Regions from separate parts of the Thermophagus sp. OGC60D27 genome, predicted to be linked through region 1. Evidence: riboswitches for the same ligand, from Rfam matches in the RefSeq annotation. Region 1 holds a riboswitch; each other region holds the start of a gene.

Region 1 (6,344 bases):
CTTCTTTATTGGTAATGGTTCCTATGCTGGTGCCTTTAATGCCTATGTTGATCGGGGCCTCCTCTTCATCTGGCATGTCGATATGGCCGCGGATAGACCCTGTTTGGGCAGTTGTTATCAGTGATAGTTGTAAGAAAAACGATACAAATAGTAGGATTCTCATATCTGTTTGTTTTTAATGTTTGATTCTTCGAATAGTTAGTTTGATGAAAGATTTGACGACCCATAGCTGGCTACGATCTCATTTGGTGATCACAAAAGTAGAGGGACACCGAAAGCCAATCAATCCCCAATAGTTGTTATTTTTAGAATCGTTCTAAATTGCACAGCCGGGTGCGGTGGTATCGTAAGAGCTATTTCGCCTCTTCGGGGGTGGAAGGGTAAGTCATTTACATCCAGAACACAGGCACCCTGGTTGAACTTTTTACCTCTTCGGGGCCGGAGATAAAAGCATTGAAGGAATTTCTCGCGGCATGATATGTCTTCAAAGTCATTGATACCAAACGTTCTGGAACTTTGATGTCAATTCTTCGGTATGCGCTTGCAGATGGATTATTCATAACTCAGGCACCAGCGCCTTTGCCTGCCGGAGATCATTCCCCATTATTGGGGATGGAGTCCTTTCCGATTTGGCCTTTGGGGATTGGAAATTTACCCCCTGAGGCATAATAATTCCGGAATGAGACACAACGGGCGCGTATTTTTTTTAATTTCGTTTTTCAAAATTTAACAGCTTCAGGGGGGATCGTTTGGTTTTCCCTCATGGAAATTCAGCAATTACTATTCTTTGATATGATCACATTTATACTGTCTATTGTAGGATTAATAGCCGGATATTTTCTGTACGGCAAATTTGTAGAACATTTTTTTGGTGCTTCCGATCAACATGAAACGCCCGCCCTTAAGATCAACAATGGGGTCGATTACGTTCCCATGCCCACCTGGAAGGTGTTTACCATCGAGTTTCTGAATATTGCCGGGCTGGGCCCCATCTTCGGGGCCATTCTTGGCGCCATGTATGGCCCAATGGCTTATGTGTGGATTGTGTTTGGCTGCATATTTATGGGGGCCGTCCATGATTATTTTTCGGGGATGTTGTCGGTGCGCAATGAGGGGGCCAGTATTCCCGAGATTGTGGGAAAATATCTGGGTCCGGGATTTCAAAATTTCATGCGACTCTTTTCATTGCTGCTGTTGATCTTTGTTGGGGTGGCCTTTGTGTCCGGACCGGCCGAACTGTTGACGACCCTTACCAACGGAGGCTTAAAATTATGGCTGTATGTCATCTTTGCTTACTATCTCATAGCCACTTTATTGCCCATCAATAAGATCATCGGTCAGATCTATCCTCTTTTTGGGGCGGCACTGTTAATCATGGCCATCGGCATTGCCGGGGCAATGATTTATTATGGTTTTGCCGGGGAGCTGGCAATGAAAGAAATCTCTTTTACCAATCTGAAAAACTGGCACCACCATCCTACGGAGAACATCCTTTTCCCCATGATGTTTATTGTGATTTCGTGTGGTGCGCTTAGTGGCTTTCATTCTACCCAGGCGCCTATGATGGCGCGATGCATCAAAAAAGAGAGCTACGGCCGGCATGTTTTTTACGGCGCCATGATTGCCGAAGGGATTGTAGCCATCATCTGGGCCACTGCGGCCATGAACTTTTTTGGTGGCCCCGACGGTTTAAACACAACGATGCAGATGGAAGGACACAACCCTGCGTGGGTGGTCAATGAGATCAGTCGCAGCTGGTTGGGAACCGTGGGTGCCATTTTTGCCATCATCGGGGTGATTGCTTGTCCCATCACCACGGGCGATACGGCGTTTCGGAGTGCACGCCTCACCATTGCCGATGTTTTTAAATTGGATCAATCGTCCATACAAAAACGTTTATGGGTAAGTATCCCATTGTTTGCTGTTGGTTTTGTGTTGTCGCAGCTGGAATTTGCCACCATCTGGAAATATCTGGGCCTTTCCAACCAGGTGCTGGCAGTGGTGGTGCTCTGGGCCGGTGCCATGTATCTGGTCAAAGTGGGGAAACCTCACTGGATGCTGTCGCTGCCGGCGGTTTTTATGACCGTTGTATGTGTTACCTATCTTATTGTGGCGCCACTGAAAAACGGAGGATTCTTTGTGGATCCTTCCACCGGTCTTCCTCTGGGAATTCTCTTGGGGTTGGCTTCTTTTATCTGGTTTTTGCGAAGTGCCCGCAAGCATAGAGGATGATATCTCTTAAGATAATATTTGGTGGTTTGTTGCTGATTATTAGTATGTTGAAATTTCTTGGCTGATGAGCAGGAAACGGATGCCTATTCAATGATAAAGGAATGCGCATCGACCGGGAAACGGATGCGCATGAAATTAAAAAAAGATGCGCATTCGACCAGGAAAACGATGCGCATCAAAAAAAAATTCATGCGCATGATTTGATCAATTGATGCGCATCAAAAAAAAAAAGATGCGCATCGACTTTTTGGTTCGAAAGGCATAAAAAGTTTTTTTCACAAGCAACAAAAAAAATACTACATTTGTCCACGTAAAACTGGTTCATCACTCTTAGTTTTTACTTCCAAGAGGATGATTAAAAGGGAATCCGGTTAAAATCCGGAGCTGTCCCCGCAGCTGTAAGCTCTTTAAAAGGTTTGAATAAAACCCCCTGCCACTGAGAAGAACGATTCGCAAAAATGGTGAATCACCCCTCTCGGGAAGGCCATTCAAACCGGAGCAAGCCAGAAGACCTGCCAGAAGTTAAAATTCGTAGCTTTCGGGTGGAAAAGCGAAGATATGAACAGTTTTTTCCGTTCTATTTTCACTGTACCGGATGTTGCGAATGATTAAATCTGTTTAATCATTTGTAACTATGTTGTTGAAGTATCTTGGGATTTGCATTGTACTGATATTCCCGGTGTGGATCAGCGCACAGGATCTTTTTCAGGAGGAACCCGTTCGATTAAAAGAGGTGCGTGTAACCTCTACCCGCCTAAGGGAATTTGCGGTGGGGGCTTCCGTGACGTCGCCCGATTCTTCGTTGGTGAATCTTCATCAAGAGGAATCGCTCTCATCTCTATTGTCTGCCGCATCGGGCATTAATATAAAAACGTATGGTGCCGGCGGCCTCACATCCCTCAGCATGCGTGGAGGGCGAACCAATCATACGGCCGTTTTGTGGAACGGATTGAATATTCAAAGCCCTATGAATGGAGGCGTAAACCTTTCGGTTATGCCGGTGCGCTTTTTTAATCATGTGGAAGTGCAGCGGGGAGGTTCCGGAACTCTGTTTGGCAGCGGTGCTGTTTCGGGGGTCATCCATTTGTCGGGCAAGGATCTTCTGGGGATGGAGAATGGCTTGAATGTTTCCGCTTCCACCGGCAGTTTTGGATTTGGCTCCGCCGCTGCCGATGTGAAGATGGGGAATTCCGGATTTGCCGGCCGGCTGGCGGTCTTTGGACAGCAGGCCGATAATGATTTTTCCTTCATCAATACCTCTCGTATCGGTCATCCCAAAGAAACTCAGACCAATGCCGGTGTCGAACAATTTGGCGTTTTACAGGAAAATCAATGGCGCATTTCCGATCGATCGGTGATGACAACCGGGCTGTGGTTTCAGGACTACAACAAGGATTTGCAAACCCTGATGACCAGCCGCCAGCCCGACGATACCAATCAGAAGGATAAGAATCTTCTGGTCTCGGCCAACTATAAATATTACGGACCAAGAGGAACGTTTCAACTCAAACAGGGATTGATTCGCAACAAGGTTCTCTACTCCAATCCCGACTATGTGGACCCTCAGGCCGACAATAATTCCCGTTCGTGGATCAGTGAGGCCGAATATAAGTATCGGGTCGGGGTGCTTCATTCCATCAATGCCGGGGTGAATTACACCAACGAACTGGCATGGTCAGACGGATATATCGGCGATGTGACGCGTCACCGCCTGTCGGCTTTTGCGTCGGGGCGTTATGGCTGGGCCAATGGACGAGGTGCCGCGGTATTGAGTGTGCGCGAAGAGTTAACCAACGGGAATGAACAACCGGTGGTATTCTCGTTGGGACTGGAGCATCCGATCATGAATTGGGCAACCATTAAGGGCACGGTCTCCAAAAATTACCGAATCCCCAACCTGAATGATCTTTACTGGAAAGAGGATGGCTACTCCATGGGCAATCTCGATTTGAAGGCAGAAGCCGGATGGTCGGGTGATATGGGCATCGATTTCTCCTTTTCGATGAGCGAAACGGTGAAAACAGAGGTGACCACCGCTCTGTTTGCTTCACGAACCAATGATATTATTGTATGGCTTCCGGAGGATGGCGGAAAATGGATGCCACGGAACAAGCAAATCGGCGAAACGCTCGGTGTGGAGGCCGGGTTGCGGCTTACCGCACAAGCCGGTGTTAACACCTTGGCCGCCCGTGTGTTTTATACCTATGTGAGCTCAACGTTAACGACCGATGATGAATACAATGATCAACAAATGATCTATACCCCGAAGCATAAAGTGAACACGGTGTTGAGCTTGGCTCGCCGACCGTTTTATGTCACGCTTTCTGGTGCCTACACCGGCCAAAGGTATTACGATTATAAAAACACCTTGGAAGCCTATACGCTGTTGAATGGCATGGTCGGATATAAATTAAAGCTTTTGAATGTTGGTGCCGACCTCTCCTTTAAGGTTAATAATATTACGGATACCGCTTACCAGGTGGTGGCTTGGTATGCCATGCCGCCGCGAAACTATAGAATTACACTGAGTTTAACTATTTAAAAAAGTTGATAAGAATGAAACGATTGGAATTTTTTAGCAGGAAGCGTTCGATACAGAACATATTGAAAATTTTTGGTCTATCGCTGGTGGTGATGCTGGCATCGTGCGAAGATGACGATAACAACAGCGATGTTATTGATAAAGGCGACTTTACCAATGGTGTCTTTGTGTTGAACCAAGGACAGTATGGGGCGGCCAATGCGTCGGTCTCTTTTATTGGAGAAGATACCATAATGGGCGACTTGTTTACGGAACGAAATAATACTGCTGTTTTGGGAGATGTATTACAAGATATGGTTTCGGTCGGGAACCTCTCTTTTTTGGTGTTGAATGCTTCTAACAGTCTGATGGTTGTTGATAATACGAATTTTGAATATGTCTATGAGATTGAGAATGGCATAGATAATCCGAGGTATGCCGTGGTGTATGATGGGTTGGTTTATGTCTCCCAGTGGGGTAATGATGGACAGATCGTCGTAATTGATCCGCAGCAGTTGGCGGTAATCAACACGATAGATGTGAGTGCCGGCCCGGAAGGAATGGCCGTTATCAATGATGAGCTATGGGTAGCTAACTGTGGTGGTTATGGTGCCAATGATATTGTTTCGGTTATCGATTTTTCCGATTATTCAGTAAAAGAAACGATAAAGGTTCACGACTGTCCTCAGGATGTGGTAGAAGATGTCAATGGCGATGCGTGGGTTCTCTCTGCAGGATATAATGAATATGATTGGGAAACCTGGGCGCTAATTAGTTCTACGCCCGGTGCTCTTCATCGAATAGATGCCGGCTCTTATCAGGTAGAAGAAACCTTCGAGGCTGATGAATCGGTCTATGGTAAACCTACCCGAATGGCAATGGCTGCTGATGGTGAGAGCATCTACTTTGGTGGTGGTTATGGTTTTTCGGGAATTTGGGAGGTCGCTGTGGAGGCTACTGAATTACCCACCACCAAATTTGCCGATGTAGCCGTTAATGGCATGAGTGTGGATCCTGCCACCGGAAATCTTTATGTGGGTATTGCTCCTAGCTATACGGACGCCGGAAGTGTGGACGTTTATGATGTCAACGGGGAAATTGTAGATACCTATTCAGAAAATATAGGAATAGGACCCTGTAACTTCATTTTTGTAAACGACTAAAAGAATTAATCCCCCGGGCTTTGAAATAGTTTGTGAGCTTGTTTGATTTGTTTTGCCATAAAACATTTTTAAGCATATTACCCTTCCCAAAAATCCTGATTCACTGAAGCTAAATGCCCGGGGGCTATTTTTTTTTTTTTTTGATTATTTGCAGTGTGTTGAGGGGAGTAATTTTCCGAACAGCACTTCTACTACTTCGTTCGCCATTTCTTCAATATTATCCGGGAATGCCAGTATTATATCGTCATTAGAAGTCTGAAATTCAGTCTTCGCTATGTGGCTTGCAAAAAGTATATTTTTTTCTGAGAGCTGTCTTGCTTCTTTTTGAGACAACGCGCGTAGAGCCATTGCACCACTTTCGAATACGATTCCGTTGACCTCCTTTTCTACCAGTTCGAGACAAGCCTTTAGTATCGTTTGGGGCGACC
Region 2 (6,344 bases), on a different contig from region 1:
GGTCACGTCTCCCGTTTCACCCTTAAAATCTCCAATACGTGCAAGCGTATTAAGCTTTTGCGTGGCATCTACTGCATTGGAAACCAGTTCACGCAAAAAGATCTCGTGATCAGAATACAGATATTTTTTAATTATTGGAAAGATGTTGTCGGTACTAACACCAATTTTCCCTTTTTGCATAACTCTATACGATTTAAATGGATTCAACTAAAATGTCGGCACTCTAAAAACAAAGGCTATGCCAAAGAAAGGATACTGACATATAGGCAGAGCTCTCTTGATCATAAAGAACTATTTTCAGTATCAATCTGATCAAGCAAATCTTCAATGGTCCTCAATCTATGGGTTTTTCCCGAAGGGCCGGTGAGCAAATACTCAGGATGACCATCCGAGCGAATTTCCACTTCCATACCCGATACCGGTTCATCAGAAGAAGCAAAACCTTTTCGGGCCAATGCACGACTCACCCACTTATATTCAATTCCCTTCCCGACAAGACGAATTGTTTTTAATTTTTTTTCATCAATTGTAAACTGCCCTGTATTATTATCAAACAATATTCCTTCACGCTCAAAAAAACGTCTGAATTCATTGGTAAGAACGAGATCTTCAGGTGTTCCGCTTTCCATCTTTTTCCCTTCAGCCAAAAGCCAAACCTTGTCCGCCATTTGAAGTGCGAGATCCAAGTCATGGGTAGAAAGAAGAATGCCCTTGTTACGAGTGTGGGAAAGTTGTCGTAAAAGATGCATCAGCTCAATGCGACTGGGCAAATCCAAAAAAGCAGTAGGCTCATCCAGCACAATCAAAGGAGTCTCTTGCACCAAAGCTTTTGCAATCATGGCCTTTTGTCGCTCGCCATCGCTCATTTGAACCAGAAGCCTCGACTCAAAACCGTTCAATCCTACAGCGGAAATAGCCTCTTTCACTTTTTTAACATCCCTCTTTCTCATACGACCAAAAAAACCTGTATAAGGACTTCGCCCCAAAGAAACCAAATCGAATACCGTCATATTAGAAACCTCTATCCTTTCGGTCAACACCACACTCACCATTAAGGACAACTCTTTTCCTGAGACAGAAGAAATAGGACGATTATTGATAAAAACAACACCATCCAGTTCGGGGATAAATCCGCACATTGTCTGAAGCAAAGTGGATTTTCCTGCCCCATTAGGACCAAGTAAACACACAAATTCACCGGCATTGAGCTTCACATTGATATCGGAATGCAAGGAACGCACGTCCTGCCCCTTACTCTTATAGCCGATGGCTAGATTATGGGTCTTTATTAATGGTTGTAATGTATTGGACATGATAAACCTTTTTGTGAATTTCACACACCGGGCGTTCTGATATTCCTCCTCCGAAGAATTACTGAAATCACCACCGGAGCACCGATCATACTGGTCACGGCATTAATGGGTAACGAACCTTCAAACCCAGGCATACGAGCAATTAAATTAGAAAATAAAGCCACAGAAACACCCAATAGAATAACCGCCGGAAGCAGCACTTTATGATCGGATGTACGGAACAGCCCTTTGGTCAAATGGGGCACTGCCAGCCCCAGAAAGGCAATGGGACCGCAAAAGGCGGTTATAGAAGCTGTAAGCAATCCTGTCAATAATATGATTAAAAACCTTGAAACACGAATATTAACGCCAAGATTTCCAGCATACTGTTCTCCCAACAACATAACATTTAAGGGCTTTACCAGGAAGTAGGATCCCATTAAACCTAAAAGAACAACCGGAAACAAAATTTGCATTTGCGACCATGTGACAGTAGAAAAACTACCAAGTCCCCAAATAACATAGGCATGAACATCCTCCTTCATACTATAAAACTTTAATATCCCCACCAAGGCAGAGGCCGCATACCCAACCATAATCCCGACTATGAGCAACACTGCATTATCTTTCAAATGACGAGATAAAAACAACACCAGCATTAATACCAGTATGGCGCCACCAAATGCCGCTACAGCAACGGAAAGATGGCCCGCCCAGCCCATATGACTTATGGCGATGCCTCCCACTTTCCCTGCCAACATCAATACTATTGCGACCCCCAAACCAGCGCCCGAGCTAATTCCCAATATCGATGGACCTGCCAGTGGATTTCTAAATAATGTCTGCATTTGCAGACCTCCAACGGCCAAGCCTGCACCCGCCAGCATGGCTGTCAACGTTTGAGGCAACCGACTTTTTAAAACAATAAAATACCAGCTTTCATTTTCATAGGGTTTGCCACTTAGTATTTTCAGAATTGCCTCTATTGGAATGTGTATAGAACCAAAAACAAGATTTAGCAAAAACAATGAAAGCGAAAGAACAAAAAGGCAAATAAGCCACAAAACTATCTTTGGTCTTTTAACCAAATGGAAACCTATTATTTCTTCCATCTATTTAACTCAATTATTTTTTTGCGAGGAGGCATATTTTTTCCACTTAAATGCTATTTGTTAATGGCTCAAAGGCAAATTTTCAATTTATTGGATTATTTTCCTCCCTGATTATCATTTTTCAACCAATGAAAATATACCGGTTCATATTCCTGAAAAAGATCCGGATGCAGATAATAGGCCAAATCATTTAAAATTACATGCGGTTCAACTATGCCTTTTTCATAAAACCCCGAGTAGCGGGAATTACTGATTAATACTTTCCCTTTTTTGAAAGATTCAAACCCGGAATATCGTCCATCCATTTGAAGCAAATCAGAAGTGGTAAAATCTCCTTGATGATTGACCGTCAAAACCCATACATCACTTGAGTAAAAATCATTAAAAACCGTTTCAAAATCCAAAGCTAAAGAACCTGCCCCCGGCCGATTACGATAGCGATATGCAGCCCCAGCATCTTCAAACAATTTAGCCACATAACTTTCGCCCGCCGGCATATACCAAACATCATTAAAAAGATAACCGGTAAAAACAGTGGGCCGGGGAACAACGGATTTGGCTCTTCTGGCGATGGCCTGATAACGGTTCTCAATCTCTTTAAATTGAGAAATTGCGACTTCTTCTTTATCGTAAAAAGCACTAAAAAAAACAAGCCATTCAGCTCTTCCCAAAGGAGAAACTTCAAGATAACTACAATCATAAATTAATAACAGACCTGCCTCCTCAATAGGACCATATCTGTTATCTTTAAAAGGAGAAACAAACACAAACTGTGGAGACGAAGCCAAAAGAACTTCAATATCAGGTGAACCGGCCATTCCCACATTTTTTATTCTCCCTTCGTTCAGGTTTGCCTGTACATAGAAATTTGAGATATACTGAGGCTCGGCAACGCTACCAAGCGATTCAAGAACGCCAATTTTTGCAGCAAATTCGATTTGCGTAGATGAAAAGGCGGACCAATTTGTAACAGGATAGGTTACATACGGCAACAAGTGATTTTGGAACTGTTGGGGACACTCCCCGGACCCTACAAGAATATAATCTCCCTCGGCTGTTTGATCCCAAGGATCAGCTATGTGAATTAATTTCAGACTATCGTAATAAGTTATAGAAAATCCTTTGGCATAGCTCGGACGAAAAACCGAATCAGGTTTAAGATTAGCAAAAAGATCTATAACAGAATCTTTTTGGGTTGCAACGTGGCAAGAAGAAAACAATACGACAGTCAACAGACCGGACAACAATTTTTTTAATACCATCACTTTATCTCCCGAAAGCTTTATTGGTTAAGGGGCAGTGTACAGGCAGGTCTTCTGGCTTTCCCTGATGTAACGCCTTCCCGGAGAAAATCATCCATAATGAATAGATCATTCCAGTGGCTTCTGTTGTTACAACAATAATATGGGATTACAGCTGCGGGTACAGCTCCGGACTCTCTGCCAACAGACCACCGGATTCCCTCGAGGCTTAATAGCACCTGTTACACTTTTGCAAAATTAAAATAATATACAACAACTACAATATCCAATCCCTAACTTACTTTTCTATTAACAAAAGGTAATAAAAGAAATTATAAAGTTTCATGGCAATTAAAAACAAAGGATTCAATCTATCCCCCTCACAAAATCCTATGTCTCAACCATTCCAGCATTGTTTATATTTATCGGTTTCTAAGTTCAATATTATCCAGATATCGCCATTGATCGTTTTTATATTCCAATGCATCATAAGACAGATCAGGCACATAATAACTCCGATCTCCTTCATAAACAGGATCCATCGGTGATAAATGATCCAATACAATCTTCTTTTCCCGGCCATCATATCTTAGCATCATATTGGCATCATTACTATACTCAAAAATCAACCTTTTTTTTACGCGTCCCCCAACATTAAAAATTGGGGCACCAAAAACAGGTATCCCCTGGCGGGCAATATAGAATACATCAACAATTCTGATTTTTGAAAAGGCGTCATTGCCATTATATCCCAAAAGCGTAAAAAAAGTCTGTTTTTTTATTCGTACCGGAATAATTTGGTAATAAACGGCACCGAACCAGTCAGGATAACGCAACGTTGAAAACTGGGCTCGATTAATTTCCGTATACTTATCATTCAATTGATACACCTGAATATTCTTAGCTTCATCTTTTACGGCCAAAAGCCCAAAAAAGTGATGGCCTCCTTCAAGTTTTTCTATGTTCCAAGTCACTATTTTCACCCCTTCCTTTGGCAACAAAAGAGTGGACAATCCTGAAAAGCCGGCGAAATCATCTAAAAACATTTGGGGTTGCGACAATACCATAGAAAGGCGTTGCTGCAACTTTTCCGAAACACTGAAGATGGATTCTTCGCCTTTCATTCTCATTAAGCTGGCAAAACCCATAGCGGTCTCTACATCCGGAATTTTCAGAATCTCTCTCCGATTAGTCATAACGTTAAAACCAACTATTGTATCTTCATTCAAGGGTAACATTTCAAAGTCAAGTGTCCATTTCTCTTCTATTGTAAATGGCAGCTCTTTGGTAAATGTAAAGGCCGTCTTTTCTTTTACTGACTTCAAACAATAAAGCAATTTCTGTTTGCCGCTTTCAAATGAAACAATGGTGACAAAAGCATTGAATTTTTCATCTTGGTCAGACATGACCTCCCACCCCCGTAAAAATTTTGTTGAATCCGGAGCCTCACTTACGTTTACCACAAATCGTTCAATCTGATTGAGTAACGACACTTCCCGAAAATTCTTTTCATTATCATCGCCCTGGAGATAGTTCTCCCATTGCTGGAAGAGTGTTTCATATTTCTGGGCAGTCCCTGAAATAGAAAAGAACACCACAAGGAAAAAAAGAAAAAATAAACGATTAGGCATAAACCAATATTTTTAATTATCTATATTTTTAAATATTTTTGCACAACATTTATTTTTCAAAAAAAACGAATAATAGCATGCAAACCAACAAACACATAAAATCCGACAACAAAGAAAACAAAAAAATGTCTCGCTTACTAAGAATAGCTATTGGAATAGTAGTAGGTGGCACTTTAGGATATGCATACTATCATTTTATCGGTTGCACCTCCGGCAGTTGTCCTATTACAAGCAGGCCCTGGAACAGTACAATCGCAGGCATGGTTTTAGGATTAATCTGGACAATAAAGTAAAAACAATACTTGCCAAAAAGATGTTAGGCCTAGGATAATTTGAAATCCAATAGGTATGGCAATCCAATCATTATCCCTGAATTTCCTACCCTGATAATGTCAGTTTTAAATAAAAAGAAGGACACATTAACACCCAAAAAACGTTCTGCCCCCTGTTCAGACCAACGTATTAGAACGAAACAGGGACGACAGAACGCCTGCCATAAATAACAAATTAATAAGGATTTACTCCCAATTCAAAATAACCTTACCACAATTTCCTTCTTCCATGATGTCAAATCCCTTTTGAAATTCGTCAATTGGAAAACGATGTGTAATTATTGGAGAAATATCCAACCCCGACATCAACATCTGTTCCATATGATACCATGTTTCAAACATCTCACGTCCATAAATCCCTTTTAACATTAAGCCTTTAAAAATAATTGTATTCCAATCAACAACAGTAGAAGAAGGAAGTATGCCGAGCAAAGAAATCTTACCCGAATTGTACATATGGGCCAGCATTTGGTTGAAAGCCTTTTCCGATCCTGAACACTCCAATCCTATATCAAAACCGATCATTCCCAGCTCACGAATCACATCAGACAAATTTTCCTTCAGCGGATTAATTACTTTGGTAGCACCCATCTTACGTGCAATTTCTGCCCGATATTCGTTCATTTCTGTGGCCACCACATATCGGGCACCTGCAAACTTAGCAACAGCAACACTCATGCTTCCTATCAGGCCTGCACCGGTAACCAGAACATCCTCCCCTATCAATGGAAATGAT
Region 3 (6,344 bases), on a different contig from region 1:
ATGAACAGTTCCACGTCATGTGGCGAGTGTCCTTCGAACCCGGAACCCTCAGAGCTGTGTCTCGAAAAAACGGACAAAGGGTGGCAGAAAAAATCATTCATACGGCCGGGCAGCCCGCTCGCATTCATTTGACATGCGACAGAGAAATAATCCATGCCAATGGAGAAGATCTGGCCTTCGTCACGGCCATCGTCACCGATAAAGAAGGTGTTCCCGTGCCCGATGCCGAGAATTTGATCAAATTTAGTTTGGATGGAGAGGCCTCCATCGTCGCTACCGATAATGGCAGTCAGACCAGCCTCACCTCATTTCAGAGTCATCAACGAAAAGCGTTTCACGGGAAATGTCTGGCCATTGTACGTGCCGGCAGTAAAAAGGGAAGTGTTATGGTGAAGGCCGTTTCCGAAGGATTGCCCGAAGCGGTTGCAAGAATAGAATTGCAGTAATCGGAATTAGGTTTGCTTACCGGGAATCTCCTCAGAGTTGAGAAAATGATATATCTATTCCGGCTCTGGGGTTTTTATGTTTTGTAAGGTGAGTCACCGTTTAATGATCACTCCGCTGTGATTTTTCCATGGCGTTATATTAATTGTTTTTTTTCTAAAGACACAGTTCCGTGAATATTCTTCTCTGGAAGCCATTACATCGCTGCATGAAGGTTTCCAATCACTCTGGAAGCCATTACATCGCTGCATGAAGGTTTCAAATCACTCTGGAAGCCATTGCATCGCTGCATGAAGGTTTCAAATCACTCTGGAAGCCATTGCATCGCTGCATGAAGGTTTCAAATCGTTCTGGAGGGCATTGCATCGCTGCATGAAGGTTTCAAATCGTTCTGGAAGCCATTACATCGCTGCATGAAGGTTTCAAATCGTTCTGGAGGGCATTGCATCGCTGCATGAAGGTTTCAAATTGTTCTGGAGGGCATTGCATCGCTGCATGAAGGTTTCAAATCGTTCTGGAGGTCATTGCATCGCTGCATGAAGGTTTCCAATCACTCTGGAAGCCATTGCATCGCTGCATGAAGGTTTCAAATCATTCTGGAGGGCATTACATCGCTGCATGAAGGTTTCAAATCGTTCTGGAGGTCATTGCATCGCTGCATGAAGGTTTCAAATCGTTCTGGAGGTCATTACATCGCTGCATGAAAGTTTCTGTTATTCGAAGAGGCCAGAAGCCGGAACTTATAATCACCAATCTCACCCGCCATGCTCACACTCTTCACTCGCCTTTAGATTCATCCTAAACAAATATTATGTTTTTATAGTTATCAAAAATCCAATATCTTTGCCTGAGATTTTGGTGACAGGTCATGATTTCTTCATGGTCTGTAAAAGGGAATCCGGTGAAAATCCGGAGCTGTACCCGCAGCTGTAAGCTCTTTAAAAGGTTTGAATATTACTTCTTGCCACTGTCAATACCTTCTTTGAATTCAGGGAAGGAGAACTTTGAATCCATAAGGCTTCAAAGTAGGACGGGAAGGCCATTCAAACCGGAGCGAGCCAGAAAACCTGCCAGAATTAGTTTGTTAAAAGTAACATTTTGCTTCCGGGTTAGAAGTATATGTTCAGAACATTCGCGCGCGTGTTCGGCATGTTTTTCCTAATCATTATGGATGCAAGGTGGAATAATTTCAACTAAAATTATTTTTATCCACCGTCGGATTTTTAGTGGTTAGTCAACAGTCATTAGGCATCAGTGGTGGTTACTCTAATTGATAATGACTAATTTTCAGTTCCATCAGCCTTCGTTGGTGTGGATTTGCAATTCAACTAAATAAATTCAAAGAGACGAGCATGGCAAGAAGGCTTCCTAAAATAAGAACATGTTTAAACTTTAGGTCATGTGGGTTTCATTCCACCAATAACTGAAATAAAATTAATACTGATGCAAGCATTAAAACATCCGCTGATGATTGTGGGAACGGGTTCCGATGTGGGGAAGAGTGTTCTGGCCACCGGTTTTTGTCGCATCTTTTTGCAGGATGGATATCGTCCCGTGCCTTTTAAGGCGCAGAATATGTCGCTCAACAGCTATGTGACGGCCGACGGTGGCGAGATGGGTCGAGCACAGGCCGTACAGGCCGAAGCATGCCGGCTGGAATGTCACACCGACATGAATCCGGTGTTGTTGAAACCCGGTTCCGACAAGCAGTCGCAAGTCATCGTCAACGGGAAAGTGCTGGGAAACTATTCTGCCGGCAGCTATTTCAGAGGGGAGATAAAAGGTTGGTTGTTTGAGGAGGTTATGAAGGCGTTTAAGCGGCTGCAAAGTCAATATAATCCTGTTGTTATTGAGGGCGCCGGCAGCATTGCCGAACTCAACCTTAAAAATAATGACATCGTAAATATGCGCATGGCTACTGCCGTTAATGCCGCTACCATTTTGGTGGCAGATATCGAACGGGGCGGCGTTTTTGCCAGCGTTTACGGGTCCATTAAATTATTATCGCCGGAAGAACGAAAGTGCATCAAAGGAATTATTATCAATAAGTTTAGAGGTGATATTTCCCTTTTCGACGAAGGCAAAAAAATCATTGAAGAATTGACCGGTGTCCCTGTATTGGGTGTGGTACCTGCCTTTCGGCATATACGAATTGAAGAAGAGGATTCCGTCTCATTGGCGCGTAAAGCCTTTGCGGCAGTGGAAGACAAAATTAATGTAGCCGTGATTTTACTGCGCCGACTTTCCAATTTTACCGACTTTAACCGTTTGGAGCAGGAAGAAAAGGTTAACCTCTTTTATACCAATAATGTTGAAGAGATTCGGAAGGCGGACCTCATAATATTGCCCGGCTCTAAAAGTACCATTGCCGACCTTAATGAGTTGCGAAGCAACGGCGTTGCCGACGAGATTGTTCGGCAGGCCAGAGAAGGAAAGAGCATCGTGGGCATATGTGGCGGTTATCAAATGATGGGGCGGACTATCCGTGACCCGCATCATATCGAAAGTGCGCTGGAACAATTGCCCGGATTGAATCTGTTGCCCGTTGAAACGACCATTGGTCCCGAAAAAGCCACCGTTCGTACTGTCTTTAAGTTTAAGTATTTTGATGAATTATGCCACGGGTATGAAATTCATATGGGTCGTACCCGTCTGGACGATGATGCCCAACCCCTCAATCGATTGGAAAAGGGTGGCGCGGAGGGGTGCTGCCTGAACCAACGCATCTGGGGAACCTATATGCATGGTATTCTTGATAATCCCGTGGTGATTGAAGATTTATTGTCCCCCTTCGTGGCCGGTAAAACAGCTGCTCAAAATTACGATGCCTTTAAGCAGCAGCAGTATGATTTACTGGCCGACCATCTGAGAAAGTATGTTGATATGGATACCCTTTATAAGATTATGGAGTAATGCTGACAGGTCACGGCGATGATATTTACAGATATCCCGACATTCGATACAATTTCAGTTCGAATGTCAATCCCCGGGGCGCTTCACCCGCGTTGAAGGAGCATCTAAAAGGATGTATGGAAAAAATTGAGCACTATCCATCCCCTATGGCTGAGGATTGGGTGGAGATGATAGCCCAAAGCATGGCTTTATCATCTGAAAATGTGCTGGCCACCAACGGGGCGGTGGAAGCCATATACCTTATTGCAGAGCTCTTTGCGGCAAAAAAGTCATGGATTTTTTATCCCTCTTTTTCAGAGTATGAAGGGGCCTGTGTCCGGTTTAACCATTCCGTTGAATATTATCACCATTCTGCGTTTTCGCAAGTTGATTATTCTGCCGCCGACCTGGTTTGGTTCTGTAACCCTAACAATCCCGATGGAGCCATTTATGATACAGGCATTCTTTCCCAAAAGATAGAAGCGTATCCCAATACCCTGTTTGTGGTCGATGAGGCCTATGTCGATTTTACCGATGAGGTCTGTTCTTTAGTTTCTTGTTTGCCCAAAGCATCGAATCTGATGGTCATAAAATCCATGACCAAGCGTTTTGCCATTCCCGGCCTCAGACTGGGATTTCTGATGGCCAATAAAAATATTATTGAAGCTTTAAAGCAAAGGGTGATGCCCTGGCGCCTCAATGCCCTGGCCATTGAGGCCGGAAAATTTTGTCTGACCCAAAATGCCGATGACGGATTCAATATAAAGACCCTATTGCAGGAATCGCAAAGAGTACAAAACAGTATTCACCGGCTGAAAGGCTTTCGGGTGCATTGGTCTTCCACCACCTTTTTTCTGGTGGAAGGGCCGGTGGAGGCATCCATCCTGAAAAATAGACTGGCAGAAGAACATGGTATCCTTATCCGTGATGCTTCCAACTTCAGGGGGTTGGGCGACCGTTTTTTTCGTGTGTCGGTACGGTCGGAAGAGGAAAATAATTATTTAATCAGGGCATTGGAACGATGGGGCTGAAGATTCATATAGGAGCGATAATAATAGCTTATTTGCTGGACCGATTGCTTGGTGACCCGCCATGGTTGCCGCATCCTGTGGTGTGGTTTGGGAAAATCATTGGTTGGTGTGACCATCGGCTGAACAGCGGGACACATCGTATGCTCAAAGGTAGGGGGGTGGCACTATTGGCGGTTATGGTGGTATATTTGTTTTTCCGGGGTGGGTGGGAGTTGTTTTTTTCTTTGTCGCCAATGGCCGGCGGTCTGGTTGAAACGGTGTTCATTTTTTACGGATTGGCTGGTACCACGTTGATAAAAGAAGGAAAAGCTGTTTTTGAAAAGCTGGAATCGGGAATCGAAGCGGGAAGGAAACAACTGAGCCGCATCGTAGGGAGGGATACCGCTGCCCTTTCGGAGCGGGAAATCAAGACTGCAACGTTGGAAACAATGGCCGAGAATCTTAGCGACGGGGTCGTGGCCCCGTTGTTTTGGCTGGCAATAGCAGGTATGCCGGGAATGATGGCTTATAAGATGGTGAATACCCTGGATTCCATGATAGGATACCGAAACGAGAAATATGAACAGTTTGGAAAAGGTGCCGCGCGGCTCGACGATGTTGCCAATTTCATTCCGGCACGAATTACCGCTTGGTTAATGGCATTATGTGGGTGGAGCATGCGGTCATGCCGGTTTATCTTACGGTATGGGAAGGCTCATAGCAGCCCAAATGCCGGTTACCCGGAGGCGGCCCTGGCAGGAATCCTGAATGTGCAGTTTGGCGGTGACCATACCTATTTCGGCCGGCAGATGCATAAGCCCATTATTGGCACCAATCCGCGTGAACCGGAAAAAAGTGATTTGAAGAAAACCATAAGCATTAACCGAGCTGTGGAGGTGGTCATGCTTGCTCTGGTCATTTCAGGCATCATCATTTCGGAAATACTAAGAGTGTGAGGAGGCCGTAAAATTATTGATTCAACACCGGGCTTTGAGGCTCTGTAAACAAAAATCAGGACGGGTCAGACGGTGGGTGGAATAAATTTTAAATTAACTATATAAGTGAACTTTATACGAATGAACGCATTACAAAACCTGAACATTGAACCCGCAGAAAATGCGGAGCTGAGAAAACTACTGCAGTATAACCTCAATCAGAAGACCAAACCCGTAGGGTCACTGGGTTTTTTGGAAACGCTGGCAATGCAGGTGGGACTCATTCAGCAAACCACCACGCCACAGCTGAAGGCGCCGGTCATGCTGACGGTGGCCGCCGACCACGACATTACCGCCGAAGGGGTAAGCCCTGCACCCGCAGAAGTAACCTGGCAACAGGTGAAAAACTTTTTGAATGGTGGTGGGGGCATCGGACTGTTCTGTCGGCTATACGGTTTTGAGCTGTATGTGGTGGATGCCGGTGTTAACTTTGACTTTGAACCCCACCCGCAATTGATTGATAAGAAAATCCGGAAAGGAACGCGCAACTTTCTGAAGGAGCCCGCCATGACGCTGAACGAGTGTGACCGTGCCATCCAAAACGGGCGGGACGTCGTAGCTTCGCTGGCAGAGAAAGGTAGTAACGTGGTGGGCTTTGGTGAGATGGGCATCGGTAATTCCACACCGGCCACGGCTCTGTTGTCGGTCTATGCCGGTATCCCCGTTGAAGCGTGTGCCGGTCCGGGGTGTGGACTGGATGAGAGTGGGGTACGTAAAAAAGCGCAGGTGATACGTCAGGCCATCGAAAAACATGGTGTTTCTGAACGGCCGGAGGAAAACCTGGCGTCTTTCGGAGGGCTCGAAATAGCTACCATTGCCGGCGGAATGCTGGAAGCGGCCCGGCGACGCATGGTCATCCTTGTGGATGGCTTTATCACAACCTCTGCCTTTATGGCCGCCTATGCCATTTGTCCGGCAGTACGCGATTATGCCATTTTTGCCCACTGTTCGGGGGAGCCGGGACATAAGCAAATGCTTGACTTTGTGGGTGGGCGTCCCGTTT

Evidence for each region. Region 1 has a riboswitch for cobalamin ahead of ACT29H_RS07810 (TonB-dependent receptor). Riboswitches for the same ligand answer to the same signal wherever they lie in the genome.
Region 2: linked by a shared signal. The riboswitch ahead of ACT29H_RS08615 (ABC transporter substrate-binding protein) and the one ahead of ACT29H_RS07810 (TonB-dependent receptor) in region 1 are both predicted to bind cobalamin.
Region 3: linked by a shared signal. The riboswitch ahead of ACT29H_RS15940 (cobyric acid synthase) and the one ahead of ACT29H_RS07810 (TonB-dependent receptor) in region 1 are both predicted to bind cobalamin.

Annotation. Positions count from the first base shown of each region.
Region 1 is NZ_JBQTGH010000005.1:145,996-152,339, reverse strand. It holds gene ACT29H_RS07820 (TonB-dependent siderophore receptor) at 1-163, opposite strand, end outside; gene ACT29H_RS07815 (carbon starvation CstA family protein) at 793-2,232, shown strand; cobalamin riboswitch at 2,536-2,766, shown strand; gene ACT29H_RS07810 (TonB-dependent receptor) at 2,867-4,774, shown strand; gene ACT29H_RS07805 (YncE family protein) at 4,789-5,916, shown strand; gene ACT29H_RS07800 (LacI family DNA-binding transcriptional regulator) at 6,061-6,344, opposite strand, start outside.
Region 2 is NZ_JBQTGH010000006.1:56,144-62,487, reverse strand. It holds gene htpG (molecular chaperone HtpG) at 1-180, opposite strand, end outside; gene ACT29H_RS08625 (ABC transporter ATP-binding protein) at 282-1,313, opposite strand; gene ACT29H_RS08620 (iron chelate uptake ABC transporter family permease subunit) at 1,334-2,404, opposite strand; gene ACT29H_RS08615 (ABC transporter substrate-binding protein) at 2,500-3,666, opposite strand; cobalamin riboswitch at 3,695-3,903, opposite strand; gene ACT29H_RS08610 (hypothetical protein) at 4,068-5,276, opposite strand; gene ACT29H_RS08605 (DUF6132 family protein) at 5,354-5,569, shown strand; gene tdh (L-threonine 3-dehydrogenase) at 5,795-6,344, opposite strand, start outside.
Region 3 is NZ_JBQTGH010000019.1:27,499-33,842, forward strand. It holds gene galB (beta-galactosidase GalB) at 1-446, shown strand, start outside; cobalamin riboswitch at 1,284-1,533, shown strand; gene ACT29H_RS15940 (cobyric acid synthase) at 1,888-3,357, shown strand; gene ACT29H_RS15945 (threonine-phosphate decarboxylase) at 3,357-4,367, shown strand; gene cbiB (adenosylcobinamide-phosphate synthase CbiB) at 4,358-5,302, shown strand; gene cobT (nicotinate-nucleotide--dimethylbenzimidazole phosphoribosyltransferase) at 5,423-6,344, shown strand, end outside.